3 regions of the Pseudoduganella sp. HUAS MS19 genome follow, and region 1 is predicted to be linked to each of the others. Evidence: riboswitches for the same ligand, from Rfam matches in the RefSeq annotation. Region 1 holds a riboswitch; each other region holds the start of a gene.
What was found. A riboswitch is a leader RNA that binds a small molecule or an ion and turns the genes downstream of it on or off. The one in region 1 is predicted to bind cobalamin.
Positions count from the first base shown of each region.

Region 2: linked by a shared signal. The riboswitch ahead of ACWBU6_RS17140 (TonB-dependent receptor) and the one ahead of ACWBU6_RS29180 (TonB-dependent receptor domain-containing protein) in region 1 are both predicted to bind cobalamin.
Region 3: linked by a shared signal. The riboswitch ahead of ACWBU6_RS01555 (energy-coupling factor ABC transporter permease) and the one ahead of ACWBU6_RS29180 (TonB-dependent receptor domain-containing protein) in region 1 are both predicted to bind cobalamin.

Region 1 is NZ_CM132133.1:6,350,658-6,355,418, reverse strand. Features, by position in the region: gene ACWBU6_RS29185 (FecCD family ABC transporter permease) at 1-766, opposite strand, end outside; gene ACWBU6_RS29180 (TonB-dependent receptor domain-containing protein) at 786-2,624, opposite strand; cobalamin riboswitch at 2,694-2,915, opposite strand; gene ACWBU6_RS29175 (histidine phosphatase family protein) at 2,910-3,449, opposite strand; gene ACWBU6_RS29170 (adenosylcobinamide-GDP ribazoletransferase) at 3,440-4,207, opposite strand; gene cobT (nicotinate-nucleotide--dimethylbenzimidazole phosphoribosyltransferase) at 4,213-4,761, opposite strand, start outside.
Region 2 is NZ_CM132133.1:3,791,959-3,796,719, forward strand. Features, by position in the region: gene soxR (redox-sensitive transcriptional activator SoxR) at 83-553, opposite strand; gene ACWBU6_RS17135 (VOC family protein) at 671-1,024, shown strand; cobalamin riboswitch at 1,188-1,405, shown strand; gene ACWBU6_RS17140 (TonB-dependent receptor) at 1,674-3,674, shown strand; gene ACWBU6_RS17145 (PepSY domain-containing protein) at 3,662-4,761, shown strand, end outside.
Region 3 is NZ_CM132133.1:335,241-340,001, reverse strand. Features, by position in the region: gene ACWBU6_RS01570 (energy-coupling factor ABC transporter ATP-binding protein) at 1-455, opposite strand, end outside; gene cbiQ (cobalt ECF transporter T component CbiQ) at 452-1,186, opposite strand; gene ACWBU6_RS01560 (energy-coupling factor ABC transporter substrate-binding protein) at 1,176-1,523, opposite strand; gene ACWBU6_RS01555 (energy-coupling factor ABC transporter permease) at 1,520-2,200, opposite strand; cobalamin riboswitch at 2,325-2,528, opposite strand; gene ACWBU6_RS01550 (DUF1800 domain-containing protein) at 2,703-4,349, shown strand; gene ACWBU6_RS01545 (DUF1501 domain-containing protein) at 4,361-4,761, shown strand, end outside.

The DNA of each region.
Region 1 (4,761 bases):
GCAGGCCGGAACAGAAGAACAGGCCCTTGCGCAAGGCGCCGACGCGGATGCCCAGCGTAGCCGCAGCTTCCGCATGCAGCGCCATCACGTTCAGGGAGCGGGCGGCGCGCAGGGCGAATGCCAAGCCGCCGGCCAATACGATCCATGGCAGCCAGCGGATCGGGGAGCCGGACAGGTCGCCGATCAGCCAGAACACCATGGTGCGCAGGCGGCTTTCCGGCGCAATCGAGAGCATCAGTGTGACCAGGGCGACGCAGCCGGAAGACAGGATCACGCCGGTCAACAACAGCAGGGCCGTGCCGCCTTCCGCCGCGGTGCCGCCGCGCAGGTCGCGCCGGGCCAGGAAATACAGCATCATCGATACGACCACAGCGCCGGCGAAGGAGGCCGCATCGACCATCCATGCGGCGCACATGAACATCAATGCCGCCAGTGCGCCGACCGACGCGCCGGAAGAAATGCCCAGTACAAAAGGATCGGCCAGGGGATTTCGCAGCAAGGCCTGCATCATGACGCCGGCCAGCGACAGCGAGGCGCCGGTGACGAAGGCGGTGGCCGCCCGCTCGGCGCGCAAGCCAAGCAGGTGGCCGGGCAGGGAGGCCGGTTGCCCGCTGATGAACTCCCGCAGCGCGCCTGGCATGTCGGCCAGCGGGATGCTGACCGATCCGATCATGCCGGCGGCCACCAGGCTGGCCAGCGATAACAGCACCAGCAGGATGACGACGGTGACTGCGCGCAGGCGCAGTTTGGCGGAAAGAGGATGCATAGCGGGCAGCTTATCTCATTTATCTGTAGCCGTAGCGCAGGCCGGCATACACGGTGGACCCGGCGGTGGCGTAATTGCGCGCCAGTTCATAGCGCTTGTCGGCCAGGTTGTTCCAGCGCAGGGTGGCTGTCCAGGCGCGGTCGAACTCCCAGGCCGCATACAGGTTCAGCAAACCGTAGCCGCCCAGGCGGTTGCGGTTGGCCGTATCGTCGAAGCGGTTGCTGGAAACCTGCCATTCGGCGCCGCTGCTCAGCCTGCCCGCAGTATATTCCAGCGCCACATTGCCGTGGCGCTTGGCGCGGCGTACCAGCAGCTTGCCGGTACCGTCGTCTTGCGGGTTTTGCAGGTCGGCGTTGGCGGACAGCGTGAAACTGCCGCCCAGTTGCCGGCGGGCCGACAGCGAAATGCCTTCCAGCGTGGCCTGGTTCACGTTGTAGGCGCAACCGAAGCGGAAGCCGGGCAGCGGGCAAGGAGCGGTGTTTACCAGCAGGTCGGTCAGCTTGTTGCGGTAAGCCACGGCGGCCAGTGCGGTGCCGGCCTGCTCGAAGTGGATGCCAATCTCGCGATTGCGGCCTTCTTCCGGGCGATTGGCCGGCAGGCCGTAGCCGGGGTAGTACAGCTCATTGAAGGTGGGCGCGCGGAAGCTGGTGCCATAGCTGGCATTGACGCGCAGGCCCGCCGTGATGCGGTAGCCGTAGCCAAGCGAGCCGGAGTTCTTTGATCCATACTGCGAGCTGTCGTCGTTGCGGATGGCAGCTGCCAGCAGGTGGTCGCCGCGCTTCATGTTGTAGCTGGCGGCCCAGGAGATGGTGCTGCGCTCGCGCACCAGGGCGGCGGTATTGGATTCGATTTCCTCCTTGCGGTGTTCGGCCAGCAGCTGCAGGCTGTCAGAGCCCAGAGCGATATCGTTCTGCCAGCTGAACTGGGACTGCCTGGTATCGATCTGGCTGGCGGTGGCGGTGAAGCTGCCGGACTTGTCGCGCGACTGCGCCACCTGGGTCGTCATCTGCCAGGCGTCCATCAGGCGATTGCGCGAATACACTGCAGCGGTGCCTAGCTTTTGCGTGCTCCACGCGCGCACTTTGGTGCCGCCGTCAAAATCCGCTTCCTGGTCGCTGTGCAGGAACAATGCGCCCAGTTCATGGCCGCGCGCGATCTGCCATGCCAGCTGGCCGTTGGCGTGCTTGCGGTCGTAGCCGTCGTCGTCGCTGTTGTAGCTGGTGCTGCCCGGCAGGGTGGCGGAGAAGCCGTCGGATCGCTCCCTGCCTGCGCTGAGCGCATAGCTGAAGGCGCCGGCGCTGCCGGAAATGCCGGCGGTGCCGGAACGCGTGCCGTACGTGCCTGCCAATACGCCGGCATCCAGCGCCAAGCCGCCCTGGCCTTTTTTCGTGAAGATCTGCACCACGCCGCCAATGGCGTCGGCGCCGTACAGCGTGCTCAGTGGGCCGTACACGACCTCGATCCGCTCCACTGCGCCCAGCGGAATCGCGTTCCATGCGGCCGCGCCGCTGCTGGCGGAGCCGATGCGCACACCGTCGATCAGTACGATCACCTGGTTGCTGTTGGAACCGCGCAGGAATACGCTGGCATTGCTGCCCGGGCCGCCGTTGCGGCTGACTTCAATGCCGCGCTGGCGCTGCAGCAGCTCGGTGATGGAACCGGCGCCGCTGCGCGCGATTTCTTCCGGGCCGATGGTCAGCGTGTCGCTGATGATGTCGCGCGCTGCCTGCGGCGTACGGGTGGCTGTGATCAGCACGGAGTTCAGTACGGGAGCCTGGGTTTGTGCCTGGACGGCAGGTGCGGCAACAGCCAGTGCCAGCGACGCGAGGGCCGCTTGCCGGGTGACGGGAAAAGACATGACAACTTTCGTAACGGGCCGCCGGCCCACGTCCCCGTAAGCCGGCATGAACAGGAACGGGCGCAGGGCGCGTTCCCACCTGGTCTGGCCGGTATCCGGGCTGGCAAGTCTGGCGGCCTGGCCTTCCCATGCTTTCGCACAGTGGCCGTGAGGTCGCTGCCGCACATTGAAGGCGGCACTTGCTTACCGTTGCGGGGGCAGCACACGTTGGCTGTCAGGGGACAGCGCCGTGTTTCCCGTTTAACTGCATTCGAGAGTTCGATTGCGGGCACCAAAACCCCGCCATTATACGGACTTGGCTGGCCAGGACAAGCGCAGGATCCCGCAATACTTGATGTGGTTTGGTTTGGCGGCGGCCTGCAGCAGGGGGGCGCCGGCGGCGATGGCCGCCATCAGGCGCATGGTGCCGGCGTGGCAGACGATAATGGCGTCGTGCTGCAACCCGTCGAGGAAGGATTGCACGCGGCCTGCCACCTCGCGCACGGTTTCGCCGCCGCCAGGGCGGTAATCGAGCAGGTCGGCGGCCCAGGCGTCGACCTCGGCGTGCGCGACTTCGGGCCAGCGGCGCAGCTCCCAGGCGCCGAAATCCATCTCCGCCAGGCGCGCGTCGGGCGTGAATGCGCCCAGCAGGGAAGCCAGGGCCGTGCAGCGCTGCAGGGGGCTGGAATACAGGCGGTAACCCCGCGCGAGGGCGTCGGCTAATTGCGGTGCCAGGGCGGCGTGGCCGGCGGCGAGGGCGGCCGCCTCGGCCGGGATGTCGCTGCTGCCGTAGCACACGCCCGGCGCCACGTCGGGCTGGGGATGGCGGACGAGGATCAGTTCCACAGGCAGGCCAGCACGCCGAGGTAGAACACGGCTTCCGTCAGCTGCTGGACAGCGCCGAGGCAGTCGCCCGTATAGCCGCCCAGGCGTCGCCGGAATTTGCGCGCCAGCCAGAGAGTCGCCAGCAGCATGCCGCCCAGGCCCACTGCCAGCGCGGTAGCCGTCAGCCAGCCGGCGCAGGCTACTGCGGCAGCAGGCAGGGCCGCCGTCAGCGCCGCGATGGCAAATTCACCGCTGCGCATCTCCTGGGCCAGCGGCTTGGCCTTGCCCTCGGCACGCGCATAGTCCATCCGCCAGATCAGCGAACAGGCCATAAGGCGCGACAGCGGGTGCGCCGCCAGCAGCGCGCCCAGCACCGCCAGTTTCGGCATGCTGGCCAGCGTGGCGACCTTGGTCGCCAGCATCAGGCCGATACCGATGGCCCCATAGGCGCCGATGCGCGAATCCTTCATGATTTCCAGCACTCGCTCGCGCGTGTGGCCGCCGCCCAGGCCGTCGCAGCTATCGGCGAAACCGTCTTCGTGGAAAGCACCCGTGGCATAGATGCCGGCGGCGGTGGACAGCAATACGGCAACCGCAGGCGGCAGCACCAGGGCCGCCGCCGCGTAAACTGCGCCCGCAATCGTCGCCACGACCAGTCCAACTGCCGGAAAATAGCGCGAGGCATGGTGCAGCCACGCGGGCTCGAAGCCTACCCAGCGCGGAATCGGAAGGCGCGTGAAGAATTGCAGTGCGATGAAGAACAGACGCAGCTGCTGCATCGGCCTTACTCGGATTTCTCGCTGACCTGGGCCGACTCGAACGTCGCCATCTGGTTCAGGAAGTTGACGGCGGCATGCAGCAGCGGCACGGCCAGTGCGGCGCCTGTGCCTTCTCCCAGGCGCAGGCCCAGGTTCAGCAGCGGGCGGCCGCCCAGGAAATCGAGCATGCGCTTGTGACCGTTTTCGTCGGAGCAGTGCGAGAACACGCAGTAGTCCAGTACCGCCGGCTGCACGCGGGAAGCCACCAGCAGGGCGCTGGTGACGATAAAGCCGTCGATCAGCAGCACCATGCGGCGCTCGGCAGCTTTCAGCATGGCGCCGGTCATCATCGCGATCTCCAGGCCGCCGAAGGCCGCCAGCGCCTGCAGGCCGCCTTTTGCGTCGGCATGCAGCGCCATGGCCGCTTCGATCACGCGCTGTTTGTGCAGCACCCCTTCCGGCGCCAGCCCGGTGCCGGCGCCCACGCAATCCGCCACCGGGATGCCGGTCAGGCGGTGCATCAACGCTGCGGCGGCTGTCGTATTGCCGATCCCCATTTCGCCGAAGCCCAGGAC
Region 2 (4,761 bases), 2.6 Mb from region 1:
CCATCCCAAGGAGATTCTCTTGAATTGTCACGGCTCCGCACCATCCGACGAAGCGGCATGGACAGTGCGGCGGGCAGGCGTTCTATCCGGGGCCGTGACTGATCAACAGGCGGTGCGGCCCCGCTCCGTGCTCGGACAGTTTGTCGGAAGGGTTGCGCAGTTGGCAGCGATCCAGGGACAAGCATCCACAGCCGATGCAATCGTCAAGCGTGTCCCGCAACTTCCGCAACTGCGCTATGCGCTCGTCCAGTTCACTCCGCCATGAGGCCGAAAGCCGTTCCCAGTCCGCACGGCCAGGCGCCGCCGATACGGGCAATGTGGCCAATGCCGACCGAATGTCGGCAAGGGATATGCCCACCCTTTGCGCGACGCGTATAAACGCCACGCGCCGCAGCACATCGCGCGAATACCGGCGCTGGTTGCCTTCGGTGCGGCAGCTGCTGATCAGACCCTTGGTCTCGTAGAAATGGAGGGTGGACACAGCGACGCCGCTACGGCGCGCCACCTCGCCGACCGACAGGTTGAGAGAGATACCAGCTTGCTCGTTCTTCATGTTCACACCCCCTTGACCTCAATTATACTTGAGGTTTTAGACTGCTTCTGTGGCGGGCATTTTGCGCGCATTCACCAGGAGTTATCTAAAGATGCAGAACCTGTACGGGGGCGTAGCGTGAACGTCCAATTCAAGCACACCATTGTCCGGCAAGACGACCAGCACAAGCCGGCAGATTTCCTTGCCAAGATCCTCGGGTTATCCGACCCGTCGCAACTTGGATCGATGCTCCTCGTTCACGCTCCAAATGAAGGCGCAGGCTCTTCCCTGCATTACGCATTTGTCGTGAGCGAAGAAGAATTCGATCAGGTACTCGCCCATACCCGTGATGAAGGGCTCGAATACTGCGCCGCCCGCGGCAAGCAGGACCAAGCGGGAGTCTGCCACCACAAAGGAGGCCGGGCGATATACATTGAAGCACCTGATGGCCATCTGCTCGAAGTCATGACCCAGGCTGGAAGCGAAGCGTGAAGCCCGGATCGTACCGAGGCTGCACATCGCTGCCCATCACCGCCCCGTATGGAACCACCATGATTCCCGTCATCTGCCTGTTGGCTTTGTCTTGCGCCCTGGAGCAATGAAATTTCCAGGAGTTTTTTTTTCTTGCCGGGTTATCCCTGTTTCCCTGTAAAATGCGCCGCAATACGTGAAAGGTGCCCTTCTGCTTGTCAGCCGAAGGGTGAAACGGGAAGCCGGTGACGCGTGAGGTTTTCATCTCGCGCCAGTCCGGCGCAGTCCCCGCTGCTGTAAGCCTGACGACTTTGACCAACCGCCACTGTGCACCGCACGGGAAGGCAAGGTCAGGGAAGGATGAGGGTAAGCCAGAAGACCGGCCAGTCACGATGAATGTCCAAAGCCCGGGGTGTGGCTTTGGACAGGAATGTATTTGCCGTTTTCCATTTTTATCGCTTAACAAAACTGCGCTCGGTCCGGGTGCGCGCTCGCGTTCGCAATGCGTGCGCTGTGCCGGCCGCAGCGCCGGTGCGTCACGCATTTACCTACTACAGAAATCCTTTCCATGTTGCCAATCCGTCCAGTCAATCGCCCCCTCCTTCACCCTGTCATAGCCGCCATCTCACTGCTTTCCACCGCCGGCGCCTGGGCCCAGCAAGCTGAGGTCATGCCAACCGTCACCGTGCAAGGCGTGGCGGAGTTTGAGGGGCTGGGACTGGGGCGCCAGGGCGCTACGGCCAGCCGATTGAACCTGGCAGTACAGGAATTGCCGGCAAGCGTAGCATTGCTCAGCGCAGACACGATGCAGGCGCGTGGCGACCTGCTGCTCAAAGACGCCATCACCCGTACAACCGGCCTGACGGACACCAGCTCGCCCGGGAACGGCGTCGCCTATTCTGCGCGCGGCTTCAGCGGCAACAGTTCCATCGCAATATTGGAGAACGGCCTGCGCCCGCAGGTAGGCTCTGGCACAGCCACCTACCCCGCCGATCCCTGGGGCTATGAATACATCGAAGTGCTGCGCGGTCCTGGTTCGGTCGTCCACGGCAGCGGCACTACCGGCGCGACCATCAATGCCGTGCGCAAGGCACCGCAGCGCGCCAGCAGCTACGAAGCGATGGCCGGGATCGGCGGCGGCAAGACCCTGCGAGGTGGCGTAGGCGCCACTGGCCCCCTAGGTGCAAAGGGAGCGTTCCGCATCGATGCCTATGCCGATCGCGGCGACGGGTTGGTCGATCGTGGCCAGTCCCGGCACGGGAAAGTCCTCTCGAGCATGACTTATGCGCTAACGCCCAACGTGGATTTCGACCTGTCGCTCGATCACCTGGAACAGGAACCGCAGCGCTACTTTGGCACACCACTCGTCAATGGCCGTATCCCGCGCGAACTTCGCGACCAGAACTACAACGTCGGCGACGCCGACATCTCGTTTCAGGATGACAAAGCTGTGGCGCGCCTGAGCTGGCGAATCAACCCGGCGTTGGCCGTGATCAATGAGCTCGCCTATCTGAAAGCGCGTCGCAACTGGCGCAATGCGGAAAACTATTTCTACGACACGCAGTCCCGGCTGGTCGAGCGGACTGACTATATCGCCATCCGGCATAACCAGGAACAGACTGGCAATCGTCTGGAAGCACGTTGGAGCGCAGGCGCCAACCGCGTAGTGGCAGGCTGGGAGGTGGCCACCATCGACTTCATGCATACCAATAACTCGCCTTACAGCGGTGCATCCACGGTGGCGCCGATCGGCTTCGAACCAGGCATGTTCGAGAGTCCGGATCCGCTACGCCCCAATTTCGCTACCGACACCACGACCAATGCACTGTACCTGGAGGAGGCCTATGCCATTAACCAGCGCCTGCTGCTGCTCGCTGGACTGCGCCACGACCGCTACAAGGTCAAGCGCGTCAGCCTGCTGGGCGCCCCTGGCTTTACCTCCCGGCTTCATTCGAATGCGGTACGCCTCGGCTTGACCTGGCATCTCGCGGCCGATACCGCACTGTATGGCCAGGTCAGCAGCGGCAGCGACCCGGTTTCCAGCTTGCTGTCGCTGAACCTGGCCAACAGCCGGTACAAGCTTACCAGCTCGCGCCAGGTCGAGGCAGGCCTCAAGCAGTCGCTGGCGAACGGGAAAGCTGAATGGACGGCGGCACTTTACCGCATCAGTAAGGACGACATCATCACCCGCGACCCGTCCCATCCAGCGCTGTCCATCCAAGGCGGATCGCAGTCATCACGCGGCGTTGAGCTCAGTTCCAGCCTGAACCTCGCACAGGAATGGCGCCTGGAAGCGAACCTGGCCTACACCGATGCGAAATTCGACCGCTTGCTTGAGGGCGGCAATGTCTCGCGCGCAGGCAAGCACCCGGCCGACGTGCCAAGGATCTCGTCCAATTTTTGGCTTAATTACCGCACCAGCGCCTGGCGCATGGCGATCGGCGCGCGCTATGTAGGCCAACGCTTCATCGACAACGACAACACGCAACTGCTGCCGGCGTATACGACGATGGATGCCTCACTTGGCTGGAACTTCAACCGCAACGTCCTGATGCAACTGAACATGCGCAATCTGACCGACAAGCTGTACGCCAGCACCTCGTACAGCGATAGCCAGTACCTGCTGGGCGATCGCCGTCACGCCGAGCTGACCGTCCAATGGCGCTACTGATCCTCAAAGCCATGGGATCGTGGAAACGTCAGCTGCACCTGCTGCACCGCTGGCTTGGAATAGGCATTGGCTCGCTGCTACTGGTGTGGTTCGGTTCCGGCATGGTGATGATGTACGTGCCTTATCCGGCACTCAGCGAGCAGGAGCGCATGGCATGGCTTTCACCGCTGGACCTTTCGCAGCTCAAGGTAGGTGCCTGGGACGCATGGCAATCCTCCGGCCAGGCCGGTGTTCCGGACGCGGTGAGGCTCAACACCGTGGCGGGCAGGCCAGCCTATCACTTCAGGCGCGATGGCCACTGGTCATCGGCCTGGGCAGACACCGGCAGCGCGCTGCACGCCACGCCGGAAATCGCCCGGGCCGCAGCCAGGACTGCGGCGCCTGCTGCGCAGGGCGTAACGGTGCAAGTAATTGATGGGGATCAGTGGTCATTTGGTTCCATCAGAATGCACCGTCCGCTATACCGGGTTGAGGCCGACGACCCGGCCGGCAGTGTGCTGTATGTATCCGGCCGCACTGGCGAACTGGTACGGGATACCACGCGCAATGAACGCGCCTGGAACTGGGCCGGCTCGGTCGTTCACTGGGTCTACTTCACCCCATTACGCACGCATGGCCAGCCATGGCGGCAGGTGGTGTTATGGACCTCCGGTGCCGCATGCGTGCTGGTGGCAGCCGGCATGGTTCTAGGCCTACAACGCCTGCGGTTGCGCCGGCGCTATGCCAGCGGCCGACGCTCGCCGTATCGCGGTTGGCAGGCATGGCATCACTGGCTTGGCCTTGGCATCGGGACCATGACCCTGACCTGGCTATTCAGCGGTTGGCTCTCGGTCACGCCTTTCGACTGGCTGGCATCGCCGGGCGTAACCGCGAATGACCAGCTGGCGTTTGCCGGCGGCCCGCTGAACCACGAGGACTTGTCGCTTGACCTGGCACGCGTCATCCGGCCTCATGACGCGTTGTTGGAGCTCGAATGGCGGAAAGTAGGCGGCAAGCTGTACCTCGCCGCACTGGACCGACATCAGAAAAGGATTCTCGATGCCCGTAGCGGAGCGGTGGTGCCGGCAGTTTCGGAACAGGATCTCAT
Region 3 (4,761 bases), 400 kb from region 1:
CCGGCGATGCAGGCGCGCTTCTTCTGGCCGAAGCTCAGGTGGTGCACGGGCCGGCGGCCGAAGCCTGCCAGCCCCACCGCATCGAGCGCCGCGGCCACGCGTGCGCGTACCGTGGCATCGTCGAGTCCGAGATTGAGCGGCCCGAATGCCACGTCTTCTTCGACCAGCGCACAGACCAGCTGGCGGTCCGGGTTCTGGAACACCAGGCCGACACGGCTTCGCAAGGCGTTCAAACCAGGACGGCTGTAGTCATAGGGCTGGCCGTGCCAGCGCAGGTTGCCGGCGGTCGGGCGCAGCAAGCCGTTCAAATGCAGGAGCAGCGTCGTTTTGCCGGCGCCATTGGCACCGAGCAGCGCGTGGCGGCCCCGCCGCAGCGTCAGGTTGCAGCCGCGCAGGCCGGAATTGCCGTCGGCGAACGCATGCTCCACTGCTTCCAGTCCTATCAAGGGAGTCATAGCCTGTCCCGCAAGGAAAATGCCAGCAGCAGCGCGCTCGCAACCAGCGACAGTGCGACATGGCGCCGTGCATGAGGGAAGGACGCAGGCAGGAAACGCAGGCCGCCCTGGAAGGCGCGTGCATCGGCTGCCATTTGCAGTGCCGTTGCACGCTGCCATACCTGCAATGCCACCTGTCCGGCCAGCAAGCCTGTCGACCGCCAGCGCTGGAGCAAGCCACGATGCCCGAGGCGCGCCGCCTGCGCAGTGCCGGCTTCACTCCATGCCTGGCGCAGGACGAACAGCATGCGGTAGCACAGCGCCATCAGGTCCAGCAGCAACGCGGGCATACGCAGACGCCGCATCAACGACAGCAAGTCTGGCAGTGGCGTAGCCAGCACCAGTCCGAGTACCGCAGCCAGTGTGGCGAGCGAGCGCAGTGCAATGTGCGCGACAGCCGGCAGCAGTTCCGGCGCCCAGCGCCAGCCGCCGCCGGCAGCAGGTGTGAACAACATCGTCAAACAGGACAATAGAAGGAAGCCGAGCGGAGCTGCCGCCACGGCAAAATAGCTGCGCACCGGCACGCGCGCGCCGGCAAGTGTGGCGAGCGTCGACAGCAGCGCGAGCACGGCCAGCGTGCCCGGGCTAAGGGCGATCAGGGCGGCAGCCACCCCCGCCAGCGCGAACAGCGCCTTGGCGGCCGGCGTGACGCCCTGCCAGCGGCAGGCGTAGGCCGCGCCATCAATTCGCATCAGTATCCCGCCCCGACGCTGGGTGCGCGCGCCGGCGCTCGCGCTCCCGCGCAACCGACATGCCGAGCCAGAAACCGATTACGCCCGCCCCTGCCGCCGCCTGAAGCGCAAACAGCAGCGACGCGATCTCGCCGCTCGGAGGTTCGAACGGCGGCGCAAACCAAGGCTGGTAGGCGGGTGCGATCGTGCTGATTGCCTGCTGCGCGCGCGCGTCCGCGCCGGCGAATGCTTCTTGCGCCGCGGCCCCCGGCTCCGCCGGCGGCACGGCAGCAAGCCACAGCGGCAACACCGTCAACAGGACGATGGTCCCCCACAGCAAGGCGGTACTCGCCTTCATGCCGCTTTTCCTTTCGCCAGCGCCATCACCGGGAGCGTGCGCAGCTCATGCGCATTGAAGCGCGCCATTGCATTCACCACCAGCACGGACAGCAAGCCCTCGCTGATAGCGATCGGCAGTTGCGTCAGGCCGAAGATGCCGGCGAACTTGGCGAACGAAGCGCCGATGCCGCCGACCGGATCGGGAAAGGCCCAGGCCAATTGGGCCGATGTTGTCAGGTAGGTCGCCAGGTCACCAATGCAGGCAGCCATGAACACTGCCATGGAACGCGACAGGCCCAAGGCGGCCGCCGTGCGAAACACGCCATAGCAAACGAACGGCCCAACGACCGCCATGGAAAACACATTGGCGCCGAGCGTCGTCACGCCGCCGTGCGCCAGCAGCAAGGCCTGGAACAGCAGCACGATGAAGCCCACCGGTACCATCGCAGCCGGCCCAAACAGCAGCGCGCCCAGTCCTACGCCGGTGGGATGCGAGCAGCTTCCCGTCACGGACGGCAGCTTCAGCGCCGACAGCAGGAAAGCAAAGGCCGCAGCCACGCCCAGCAGCATGCGCCGTTCCGGATGCAGCCGCAGGTCCCGCGACATGTTGCGCAAGCCCCAGGCCAGGAACGGAATGGAGACGGCTGCCCAGCCCAACGCATGCGCCGGGGGCAGGAAACCTTCCATGATGTGCATTCGAAACCTCCCGTCGAATGGTCAATGGGAGCACTTTCAGGGGAGAGCAAAAAAGACGGTCGACAAGGCGGGCGGACAAGACGCAGGAAGCCGGTCGACAGCGGCTTCCCTTCACCCCGGAGAATAGTGCTGGCAGTATCGGGCCGGTATTCTGGCTCGCCTTCATCCTCGTTCGGGCCTTCCCGCGCAAGCGCAGTGGCGTGTTTCCGAAGTCGTCAGGCTTACAGCAGCGGGGGCTGCACCGGAATGGCTGCATATGGCAGCGTCACCGGTTTCCCGTTTAACGCGCATCCAGGACAGGACGCGCGCACCCAATTGCCGAATAGTACATTAAAGAACTTGGCGGTGGCAAACCGCACCGTCCTAATAACTTTTATAAAAAAAGTCGCTCCTGACTAGCTTCCGCAGGGTTGAAGAAATCAGACAATCCCGGCGCACGATAGGTTTTACCCAAGCATTTCTCGCTATACTGCTCCCTCCAGGAAATTTCCAAGGGGCAACAATGGACGACACAATCGAACAGAACGAGAGCCTGCCAAAGCTCCCGGCGGCGCTCGCTGCGGCGGCGCTGCTGACCGCCTGCGGCGGCGGTGGCGGAGGCAGTGAAAGCGACGGCGGCAGCACTTCCCCGGTACCGCAGACCTTGGGCGAATCGATTGCCAGCGCCCAGGCCGCGCGCTTCCTCGCCCAGGCGTCGATGGGCGCAACGCGTGAACAGATGGCCAAGGTGCAGGCTGTCGGCTACAGCAAGTGGCTGGACGAGCAAATGGCAATGCCGGCATCGCAATCACGCTGGGACTGGCTGATGGCCAAGGGCTTCAACGCCATCGAGAACAAGAACAACCAGGCCGGTATCGACGCAGCGCTCTGGTTCAAGCTGCTGAAGTCCCCCGATACCCTGCGCCAGCGCGTGACGCTGGCCCTGTCCGAAATCGTTGTCGCTTCGCTGGACGGCTTTACCGGAGCCTGGCGCGCCTTCACCGGCGCCGCCTACATGGACCTCCTCGAGGCCAACGCCTTCGGCAATTACCGAACCTTGCTGCAGCAGGTCACACTGTCGACCGCCATGGGCGAGTACCTGACCTATCGCGGCAACGCCAAGGCCAATCCGAAGACCGGCTCCATGCCGGACGAGAATTACGCGCGCGAGATCCTGCAGCTCTTCACCATCGGCCTGGTGAAACTGAACCCGGACGGCACGGCAACCGAGCAGGAAACCTACACCCAGGCCGACATTTCCGGCCTGGCCCGCGTTTTCACCGGCTGGGACTCGGATCTCGCCGGCGGCACCAACGATACGCCGGACTACCGCAAGCGGCCGATGGTCCAGGTCGGAAGCAAATACGAGCCCGGCGAAAAAATCTTCCTCGGCACCACCATCGCCAGCGGCGTCGACGCCGCGACGGCCCTGAACAAGGCGCTCGACGCGATTTTCGCGCACCCTAACGTGGCGCCATTCGTTTCGAAGCAACTGATCCAGCGCCTGGTCACCAGCAACCCCGCACCAGCCTATGTGGCGCGCGTGGCCGCCGTCTTCGACAACAACGGCAGCGGCGTCAAAGGCGACCTGAAAGCAGTGATCAAGGCGATCCTGCTGGACCCGGAAGCACGTTCCGCATCGAGCCTGACCTCGTCCAGTTTCGGCAAGGTGCGCGAACCGATCCTGCGCTTTAGCGCCTGGGCGCGCGCTTACAGTGTTACTTCGCCAAGCGATGCCTGGGCCATCGGCAACACCAGCGAACCTGCGTTCCGCCTGGGGCAAAGCCCGCTGCGCTCGCCGAGCGTGTTCAACTTCTTCCGTCCCGGCTACGTGCCGCCGGCGCTGGGCGTGGTCGCGCCGGAGTTCCAGATCGTGAACGAAACCAGTGTGGTCGGCTATGCCAACTACATGCAAACCGCTATCAGCAAAGGCATCGGCGACGTGAAGGCCGACTATTCGACGCTGCTCCCCCTGGCCGACAACGTACCGGCGCTGATCGACGAGATCAACCTGGTTCTGGCGGCCGGCCAACTGGGTGTGGACACCGTCGCCCTGATCCGCAACGCCGTCACCGGCATGGCGACCGGCACTGACGCAGCGCGCGCCAACCGCGTGTACGCAGCGCTCACGCTGGTGATGGCATCCCCTGAATTCATTGTGCAGAAATAAAGGCTCCCACCATGACAAATCAAGCTTCGCGCCGCGCCTTCCTCAAGCGCGCATCGGCACTCGGCGTGGCAGGTGTGGCGGCGCCTTGGGCAATCAACCTGATGTCGATCGCCGAGGCGGCGGCAGCCACCGCAAGCGATTACAAGGCGCTGGTTTGCGTCTTCCTGTACGGCGGCAACGACTACGCCAACACAGTTGTGCCGTACGACAGCACCAGCTATGCGCTGTACCAGCAATTGCGCCCGACAATTGCCTATGCCCGCGACGCCCTGGCGGCTACGGCGCTGGCGCCATCGGTCCCGGTGCAGGACTCGTCCGGCGGGGCGCGCGAGTTCGCGCTCGCCCCGGCGCTGGCGCCCCTGGTCCCGATCTTCAACGCCGGCCACCTTGGCGTCATGCTGAACGTGGGCCC